Regions from separate parts of the Zhengella sedimenti genome, predicted to be linked through region 3. Evidence: riboswitches for the same ligand, from Rfam matches in the RefSeq annotation. Region 3 holds a riboswitch; each other region holds the start of a gene.
What was found. Region 3 has a riboswitch for S-adenosylmethionine ahead of metA (homoserine O-acetyltransferase MetA). Riboswitches for the same ligand answer to the same signal wherever they lie in the genome.
Positions count from the first base shown of each region.

Region 1: it holds a riboswitch for S-adenosylmethionine, as region 3 does, so the genes downstream of both, ACLB6G_RS14135 (O-succinylhomoserine sulfhydrylase) here and metA (homoserine O-acetyltransferase MetA) in region 3, are expected to answer to the same signal.
Region 2: it holds a riboswitch for S-adenosylmethionine, as region 3 does, so the genes downstream of both, metK (methionine adenosyltransferase) here and metA (homoserine O-acetyltransferase MetA) in region 3, are expected to answer to the same signal.

Region 1 covers NZ_JBKFFP010000005.1:40,006-43,278, reverse strand. Annotated here, with positions in the region: gene ACLB6G_RS14145 (hypothetical protein) at 1-341, opposite strand, end outside; gene ACLB6G_RS14140 (2'-deoxycytidine 5'-triphosphate deaminase) at 423-1,508, opposite strand; SAM riboswitch at 1,587-1,665, shown strand; gene ACLB6G_RS14135 (O-succinylhomoserine sulfhydrylase) at 1,708-2,898, shown strand; gene ACLB6G_RS14130 (CDP-alcohol phosphatidyltransferase family protein) at 2,904-3,273, opposite strand, start outside.
Region 2 covers NZ_JBKFFP010000003.1:12,473-15,745, reverse strand. Annotated here, with positions in the region: gene ACLB6G_RS09490 (hypothetical protein) at 1-714, opposite strand, end outside; gene metK (methionine adenosyltransferase) at 773-1,912, opposite strand; SAM-I-IV-variant riboswitch at 2,175-2,276, opposite strand; gene ACLB6G_RS09480 (thermonuclease family protein) at 2,669-3,273, shown strand, end outside.
Region 3 covers NZ_JBKFFP010000001.1:821,285-824,557, reverse strand. Annotated here, with positions in the region: gene ACLB6G_RS04100 (DUF2161 domain-containing phosphodiesterase) at 1-508, shown strand, start outside; gene ACLB6G_RS04095 (fatty acid desaturase) at 486-1,487, opposite strand; SAM riboswitch at 1,635-1,713, shown strand; gene metA (homoserine O-acetyltransferase MetA) at 1,773-2,705, shown strand; gene ACLB6G_RS04085 (GNAT family N-acetyltransferase) at 2,719-3,180, shown strand.

The DNA of each region.
Region 1 (3,273 bases), on a different contig from region 3:
TAGCGGTCGAAGACGATATAGTCGCCCCGGCGCACCTTTTGCAGGCCGTAGGCGGGGAAACAGACGGCCTGGTAGATCGTGACGAAGAGGTCAAGCAGGACGAGCGGAACGAAGACGGAATAGATGAAGGGCGCCGTCAGGACCACGCGAAGCCGGGCGCCCGCGACATAGCTCAGCAAGCGCGTGCGCATCTGCCTGTGCAGGCGCAGGACCTCCTTCTCGAAGACCACACGGCCACGCTCGATGCGGTAGTTGAAGGCCTGGCGCTGCTCGGCAATCGCCTTTTCCAGATCGTCCTGAAGCTTCTCGAATTTCTCGGCCAGTTCCGGGTAGATCGCCATTGCCGTATCCCCGCTCCGGTGAAGCACGTGTTGCACAGACCAGCGAGCCATGCGGCCCGCCCGGCGTCAAGGCGCAAACGCTCAGCGGAAATGCTTGGACAGTTTCAGGCCCTGCGCCTGGTAGTTGGATTTCAGGTCGGCGCCGTAGAGCATGTCCGGCCGGGCCAGCATGTGCTCATAGACCAGCCGGCCGACGATCTGGCCGTGTTCGAGGATGAAGGGCACTTCGTGGCTGCGCACTTCCAGCACGGCGCGCGCACCCTGACCGCCGGCCGAGGCATGGCCGAAACCGGGATCGAAAAAACCGGCATAGTGGACGCGGAATTCGCCGACGAGCGGATCGAAGGGCGTCATCTCGGCAGCAAAGTCGGGCGGCACGTGCACAGCCTCGCGGCTGACAAGGATGTAGAACTCGTCCGGATCGAGCACCAGTTCGCCGAGCCCCCTGCCCTGCAGCGGTTCCCAGAAGTCGAGCACGTCGTGGGCGGCGCGCCGGTCCACGTCGACAAGGCCGGTGTGGTGCTTGCCGCGATAGCCGATGAGGCCGCCTTCGCCGCCCATCAGGTCGATCGACACGGCCAGGCCACCCCCGGAAATGTGCGGCTCGCCCTCGTCGACCAGCGCCTCGGAGCGATGCAGGAGCATCAGTTCGCCTTCGGACAGCAGCGAATGACCGGTGCGGAAACGGATCTGGCTCAGCCGCGATCCCGTGCGCACGACAATCGGAAAGGTTCGCGGGCTGACCTCGATGAAGAGCGGACCGGCATAGCCGCGCGCGATCTTGTCGAACTCGCGGCCATGGTCGGTCATGATGCGGGTGAAGATGTCGAGCCGTCCGGTGGAGCTTTTCGGATTGGCCGAGGCCGAGACGGTGTCGGGCAGGGCGAGGCTTTCAAGCAGCGGGATGATGTAGACGCAGCCGGTTTCCAGCACGGCGCCTTCCGACAGGTCGATCTCGTGCAGCTTGAGGCGGTCCAGCTTGCTTTCCACGGTCGCCACCGGGCCGGGCAGGAAGGAGGCGCGCACGCGATAGGCCGTGTGGCCGAGGCGCAAGTCCAGGCTCGCCGGCTGGATCTGGTCGTCGTCCAGCGGACGGCTGCTCTTCAGCCCGCCCTTGCTGAACAGTTCCGCTATGTCCCGGTCCGGCAGGATGCCTGTCTGGCGCACTTTGCCCACTCCCCTGTCTGACCGGACAGCTTTAGCGCGCAACTTCGTTGACGCAAGGCGCGCGCGGCCATATAAGCCGGTTTATCCCGTGGTGATTTGGCCGGCCGGCTTGCAGCCACGTTAAACAAGTCGCTAAAAGGGGCCGCATGACACCGGCTTTGCGACTTTCGCGGCCGGTTTTTTGTTTGTGAAGGCAGACATGATGGTCGACACGAAGCGCCCCCTCCACCCGCAGACCACCCTCGTTCATGGCGGCACGCTGCGTTCGCAGTTTGGCGAGACGTCGGAAGCGATGTACCTGACGCAGGGCTTTGTCTATGACAGCGCGGAAGCCGCGGAAGCCCGTTTCAAGGGCGAGGAACCCGGCTTCATCTATTCGCGCTATGCGAACCCGACCGTCGACATGTTCGAGAAGCGCATGGCGGCGTTGGAGGGCGCGGAGGATGCGCGCGCGATGGCTTCCGGCATGGCCGCCGTGTCGGCCGCCCTGCTCTGCCAGTTGAAGGCCGGCGACCATCTCGTCGCCGCCAAGCAGCTTTTCGGTTCATGCCGCTGGGTGGCAGAGACGCTGTGCCCGAAATTCGGCATCGAGGCGACCATCATCGACGGGACGAAGCTTGAGGAATGGGAAGCGGCGCGCCGGCCCAACACGAAGGTGTTCTTCCTGGAAAGCCCGACCAATCCGACGCTGGCGGTCATCGACATTGCCGCGGTCGCGGACATCGCCAATGCCAACGGCATCACGGTCGTCGTGGACAATGTCTTCGCCACACCGCTCTACCAGAAGCCGCTGGAGCTTGGCGCGCATGTCATCGTCTATTCGGCGACCAAGCATATCGACGGGCAGGGCCGGTGCCTCGGCGGCATCGTCCTGTCGTCGAAGGACTGGATCGACGAGAACCTGCACGACTATTTCCGCCACACCGGCCCCAGCCTTTCGCCGTTCAACGCGTGGACCCTGCTCAAGGGGCTCGAAACCCTGCCGCTGCGCGTGGCGCAACAGACCGCGTCGGCCGCGCGCATCGCCGATTTCCTGGCCGGCCACGGCAAGGTGGCGCAGGTCATCTATCCCGGCCGGGCCGACCATCCGCAGGCGGGCATCGTGGCGCGGCAGATGACGGGCGGCTCGACCATGGTCTGCATGGAGCTGAAGGGCGGAAAGAAAGCGGCCTTCGCCTTCGAGAACGCGCTTTCGATCTTCGCCATCTCCAACAACCTGGGCGACGCCAAGAGCCTCGTGACCCATCCCACCACGACGACGCACAAGAACCTGAGCGAAGAGGCGCGGCTGGAACAGGGCATCCGGCCCGGCACGGTGCGCCTGTCTGTCGGACTGGAACACGGCGACGACCTGATCGCCGACATCGAACAGGCGCTGGCGCGGGTGTGAAACGCTCAGCCGCGCCCGGCGAAAGTGCGCCGGGCCAGAAGGATGCGCATGGCTGCCGTGTAGAGGCAGACGGCGGCAAAGCCCCATGCGATGACGGCAAACCAGGACGGGAACAGGCACATGGCGGCGAAGACCGCGATGGTCTCGGTGGCCTCGGCCAGGCCGGTTGTGAAATAGATCGACTTGTCGCCCCGCGCCACCGTCTCCATGGCATGGCGTTCGGCCAGCACGGCATAGGCGAGGAAGCTGGCGCCGTTGGCGTAGAAGCTGAACAGGAGCGCCGCCGCGGCCAGCGCATTGGCCTGCGGGTCGAGCGCGGCAAAAGCCAGCGGAATGGCACCGTAGAAGATGAAGTCGAGCACGATGTCCAGATAG
Region 2 (3,273 bases), on a different contig from region 3:
GAAGGAAACGTCGGGTCTGTCGGCAAGCTGATCCTCCAGACGCAGGCCCCTGCGCTTGCTTTCAATGATCTCCTTCGACAGGAACCCGTGTTTGTACCAGAGTTGCGCCTCTTCAGGCCCCACCTCGGCATCAATGAGCCGCGCAGCCACCGACGGTTCGATCGCCGTGTCATACCAGAGCTTCAGCGCGGCAGCGTCACAACGACTTTCCCCTCGATCAAGGGCGCCGGCAACCGGCATGAAATGGAGCGGGATGCCGGACTGCTTCAGACCATCCATGGCTTCAATGGATGCCCCGTCGTCGATCGCCTCGCGCACCCAATCGACGTCATAGCGGCGTGCTTGGCACGCGCGCAGGAAGTCGGCGGAAACGGGTTTCTGGATCAGGGCCCATATCACCGACTCGCGTTTGCGCTGTGGATCGATCTGACCGTAAACGTGGATCAGCTCTTCCAGCGCTTCAGGTGTGTAGCCTGCAGCCTTGGCCTTCGTCGCATCGATCGAGATCAAGCCCATGTCGATCCATTTGCGAAGCTCCTCTCCTTCAACGGAGATGTTGCGGTCGTAAACATATGTCGTTTTCAGTCTGCTCGGCGGTTCAATCAGATAGCGCAGGTCCTCCATCGACAATCTCTTCAAGAGTTCCCTGGATGGCGTGTGAATCCCGAGCGCCTTCAGTTTCGCATCGAGTTCTCTGGCTTCCTTCGTCTTCATGTCCGGTTTTCCCTGTTCGTCCTGGCCGGTGATGTGCGATGCGATGAAGTCATCTGCGTCATCGCTCCACGTCACCCACGACGGCCTTCTCCCAGGAAAATTCCGGACGGCCGAAATGACCAAAGGTCGAGGTCGTGCGGAAGGCTGGCTGATCAAGGTTCAGCCGTCGAAGGATCGAAGCCGGGCGCATCAGGTCGAAGAGATCGATCCCCTCGCCGCGGTAGCGGACAGCAGGATCCTGACCATCGGACGTGCCGAACGTGTCAAAGCGAACATCGATCGGCCTGGACATTCCGATTGCGTAGGCCACACGGACTTCGCAGGCACGCGCCCACCCCCGCGCGACGACATCGCGTGCAAGCTGGCGAGCCGCATAGGCGGCGGACCGGTCCACCTTGGTCGCATCCTTTCCGGAGAACGCGCCGCCGCCATGGCGGGCATAGCCACCATAGGTATCGACAATGATCTTCCGGCCCGTGAGCCCCGCATCCGCCGCGGGCCCGCCATGAACGAAGCTGCCGGCCGGATTGATGAAGATCTTCACATCCGGCCTCAGCCAGTCGCCGAGGACCGGTTCGATGAGCGAGGTTCTGACCAGGTCGCGCAGGTCAGCGAGAGCCAGTTGCGCATCGTGTTGCGTCGAGACGACGACGGTATCGATGCCGACAGGTCGGCCATTCTCGTACGCCACGGTCACCTGGGACTTCGCGTCCGGACCCAGCAGCGCGCCCTCGGGCAAGAGGCGGAGTTCGCGCTGCCGGCGCATCAAGGCATGGGCAAGTTCAATCGGCAGCGGCATCAAGGCATCGGTTTCGTCGCACGCAAAGCCGAACATGATGCCCTGGTCCCCTGCCCCGAGTTCCAGCCCATCCACGCCAGCCTTGATCTCCGGCGACTGCAGGGTGACATCCTCGATGACGATGAGGTTGTCGGGATCAAGACCCCAGTGCCCGCCTGCATGACCGATGTCGCAAAGAACGCCTCTTGCGATGGCGCCAAGGTCCAACTGGGCACCCGTGGTGATTTCCCCGAGAAGACAGAGCGTGCGGCCCTTCAGGGCCGTTTCGATGGCGACGCGCGATCCCGGATCTTGGCTGAGGCATGCGTCCAGGATGGTGTCTGAGACCTGGTCGCAGATCTTGTCGGGGTGGCCGTCGGAGACGCTTTCCGATGTGAACAGGCCGGACTGAACGAGCATATCAATATCTTTCTCTCTTTAGTGCTTCTGGGGTCATCCCACGGCGCACAAGCTGAAAATCAAATGCCGGACCGAATGGGTCGGTCACCCGGTGGTTTCTGCTGTCTTCCTTGTTGGTCGAGTTCCTCCTGTACAGTTCTGCTGCGACCGCACGTGTGGCTTCATCCTCGCGCGGCTGATGATCATGATGCAGCCGCACATGTTTCCGACCGCGCCAAACCAAGCGAGGTCAGCCAAAGATCGCAGCAGGAGAAATTGATTGATGGGCCCGCTTGGTTGCCAGTTGGCCGCATCCCCTGTTCGGGTACCACCTTGCCCGGGCGGGCAGGTTGGCGAGGGCTACACCCTCATCCTGATGCTTGATGGCTTTCGTACAATGAATCTCGCTGATGAACAAGCGGCTGCCCAGGCCGAAGTCGATTATCAAGCAAAGCTGGTGCGTACACGTTCAGCGCATAGCACCTCCCTCACCAACACAATGCGTACCCATTCAGTCGGATCGGTTTGGCGAGTTCCTCAACCATGGCCATGGCTTCGATGGACAAGATCGTCTGCTAGATGCGGCCCGGATAGATGGTTGCAGAACAGCGACCGCGCAGGCGGCTTTAGGGGTCGATTGTTGCGTGTCTGCTTTTGGGCGGGTTCCCTGGAGAACCGGTGACATGCCATTGAATTGTCATCCAGTGGCATGTCACGTGTTAATGAAGAGCCTCAGTGACTTGACTGCCTCGTTCGCCATATTTCTACTGCTATACTATGCATTTCTCACGAGAAAAGTTCGATGACATTCAACGCGCGATCAGACTTGCGCTGGTATCAACCGCGCTGAAAGATGCGGAACGAAAATTTCTCCGCGATATGCAGGCGAAGCTCGATCAGTACGGATCCCGGACCTTTTTGAGTGACAAGGAGTTCCGGCACCTCATGAAGCTGACGGGCAAATATGGTGAACCGAAGCAACAGAACGCTCACGGGTCACGTAGACCGAACGGCCATGGGTTTGGACAACGCCGAAGACGTGGATGGCAACCGGCTATCGGACTGGCAATCATCGCCATCACGCTGGGTCTTGTTTTCATGTACATTGGCGCAGAACGTTTTCCGGAATACTTTGGTCCCGTCGTGGCTATCTCCAGCGGCCAGGAAATCGTCGGACGCGTAACCCATGTGCGGGACGGCGACACGATCGAGGTATCTGGGATCCCTATCCGTTTCGGCTCTCTTGATTGTGCCGAGTCGGGAACCAGCGCGGGTGAACGCGCGACGGCTCGAATGCGGACGCTTGTAGCTGGGCAGATACTGACTTGCTACCTAAACGGTCGCACGAGCTACGATCGCAAGATAGGGAGTTGCCGGCTGCA
Region 3 (3,273 bases):
CATCGAGCGCCAGAAGATCACCGACCATGTCTATGTCGCCGTGCCGCGCGGGACCGGTGCGGCATTTCACAAGGCGTTGAAGGCGAACATCGCGCTGTGCCGGCGGCTCGGCCTCGGCCTCATCACCATCCGCCTGGCCGACGGCTTCGCAGAGATCCGCCTCGATCCGGCCCCCTACAGCCCGCGCAAGTCGAAGCCGCGCAAGGGCCGCCTTCTCAGGGAGTTCGAACGGCTTGTCGGCGATCCGAATACCGGCGGGTCCGTGCGCACCGCCATCACGACGGCCTACCGCCAGGACGCCATGCTCTGCCTCGCCCATCTGGCGTGCAACGGGCCAAGCAAGGCCGCGCTCGTGGCCCGTGCGACCGGGGTGGAAACGGCCCGGCGCATCATGGCGGACAATCACTATGGCTGGTTCGAGAGGGTCGCGACCGGGATCTACGCCATGAGCCCGAAAGGGCGCGAGGCGGCCGGCCAGGCCGCGCCTACGCCGCCTCCATCCGCCTGAAGTCGGCAAAGGAGACCAACCTGTGGGTGGGCTCATCCCATAGCGTCAGGCGGACGCATTTCAGGCTCTGCCAGAAGGTCAGGCGGCCCTTGTCGCGGAATTCCGGATAGGCCTTCAGCACTTCGGGCAGGCGCCAGAAGGGCACGCGCGCCGCAAGGTGATGCACATGGTGGATGCCGATATAGCCGGTGGCCCACATCAGCGGCCGCGGCAGGTCATAGAACGAGGATCCCTCGAGGGCGGCCTGCTCGCGCTCCCATTCCGGCGCCCGCGCCCAGAAGGTCGGGTCGAACTGGTGCTGGATGTAGAAGAGCCACACGCCGGCCACCGCGCCCATCAGGATCACCGGAAGATGGACCGCCAACATCACCTGCCAGCCGAAGACGTACCACAACGCGCCGTGGAAAAGGAGAATCCCGGCATTGGTGCCGAGCGCGGAAACCCAGGCTTCACGGCGGTCGGTGAAACCCGAAGGCCAGCGTTGCTGGACCAGGAACACATAGGCCGGCCCGATGACGAACATCACCAGCGGATGGCGGTAGGCGCGATAGGCAAGCCGGCCCCACAAGCCCAGCGCGCGGTATTCCTCCGTCGTCAGCGTGCTGATGTCGCCGATGCCGCGCCGGTCGAGATTGCCGGAACCGGCATGATGCAGGTTGTGGCTGTGGCGCCAGTAGCCATAGGGTGTGAAGGTCAGCACGCCGAGCAACCTGCCGACTCGGTCGTTCAGCGCCGCCGTGGTGAACAGCGAACCGTGACCGCAATCGTGCTGGATGATGAACAGCCGCACCAGCATGAGCGCCGCAAGCGGCAGAAGCGGCAGCGACAGCAGCCAATGGCCTGCGGCAAAAAGCAGCGCCGCCGCCAGCCAGAGCACAGCCAGGAGTCCGAGCGTCAATGCCAGTTCGCGAAATCCGCGCCTGTCATCGGCTTGTGCGAACGACCGCAAGCGGCCGCTCCAGCGCTTTGTATCCTTCATGGTCCTCCCCGTCCGCCGCCAGGCGGCAAAGTCTGGTGATCTTGTTTTCTGCCCGGTAAACGTTTTTTCCGTCAAAAGCGAGGCCAACTGTTGTCGCACTTGCGGCAAATGACGTGGCAGATTGACCCTGTGAGCGCCAAGCGCTAGTTTCGCCGCCGTGGTGATTTGGCCGGCCGGCTTGCAGCCACGTAAAACAACTCGCTAAAAGGGCCGCGGACAGCAGGAGCGTCACGGAACCGGCAGCGAAGTCATTGCGGCCGGTCGTTAGAGTTCTGGAGTCCGAACATGCCGATCCGCATTCCCGATGCCCTCCCCGCCCGCGACATCCTCGTGCGCGAGGGCGTGTCCGTGATGAACGAATCATCCGCGATTCGCCAGGACATCCGGCCGTTGCAGATCGCGCTCCTGAACCTGATGCCCAACAAGATCCGCACCGAGACCCAGATCGCGCGGCTGATCGGTGCCACACCGCTTCAGATCGAGTTCTCGCTGGTGCGCGTGAGCGGCCACACGCCGAAGAACACGCCGGCCGATCACCTGATTTCCTTCTACCAGACCTGGGAAGAAGTCCGGCACCGCAAGTTCGACGGATTCATCATCACCGGCGCGCCTATTGAACTGCTGCCCTTCGAGGACGTGGCCTACTGGGAGGAAATGGAAGCCATCTTCGACTGGACGGTAACCAACGTCCACTCCACCTTCAACATCTGCTGGGGCGCCATGGCCGCCATCTGGCACTTCCACAAGGTGCCGAAATACGCGCTGGAAAAGAAGGCGTTCGGCGTCTACCGCCACAAGAACCTCAACCCCGTCTCGCCCTATCTCGCCGGCTTTTCGGACGATTTCCAGATCCCGGTCTCGCGCTGGACAGAGGTGCGCAAGGCCGACCTGGAAGGCAAGAACGGCCTGGAACTGCTGATGGACAGCCCCGACACCGGTCCCTGCCTGATATCCGAGAAGGCCGGCAACCGGCTCTACATCTTCAATCACATCGAGTATGATTCCACCTCGCTGAAGGAGGAGTACGAGCGCGATGTCGCGGCCCATGTGCCGATTTCAGTGCCGCACAACTACTACCCGGACGACAACCCGGCCAACCAGCCGCTCAATCGCTGGCGCTCCCACGCCCATCTCCTGTTCGGCAACTGGATCAACCAGGTCTACCAGACCACTCCCTTCGACATGGATGATATCGGACGCGACCGCCAATGGCTGTGATTGTGAGGATGTGATGACGCAAATCGCGGGACTGACGATCCGGCCGCTGGAAGCCGGAGATGAAGAGCAATGGCGCCGGCTCTGGACGGCCTATCTGGACTTCTACGAGACAGCGGTGTCCGAAGAGGTATACCGCTCGTCCTTCGAACGCATTCTGCGCGGCAATGCCGGGGCTCCGGGCGAATTTCGCGGCCTGCTGGCGCTGAAGGATGGCAGGCCGGTCGGCCTTGTCCATTTCCTGTTCCATCGCCACGGCTGGAAGATCGAGGACGTCTGCTATCTGCAGGACCTCTATGCCGATCCGCAGGTGCGCGGCACCGGTGTCGGACGCGCATTGATCGAGGCGGTCTATGCCGCCGCCGACGCGCAAGGATGTCCCGCGGTCTACTGGCTGACGCAGGAATTCAACCATGAAGCCCGCAGGCTCTATGACCGTGTCGCCACGGTGACGCCCTTCATCAAGTATGCCCGTTAGGCCACCCGCCGGACTGCCATCTGGCGGCATGGCGCGGGGCGCCCCGTTAACCATTTGTTAACCATGGTTAACCTATCCATCAGGTAAGAGAAT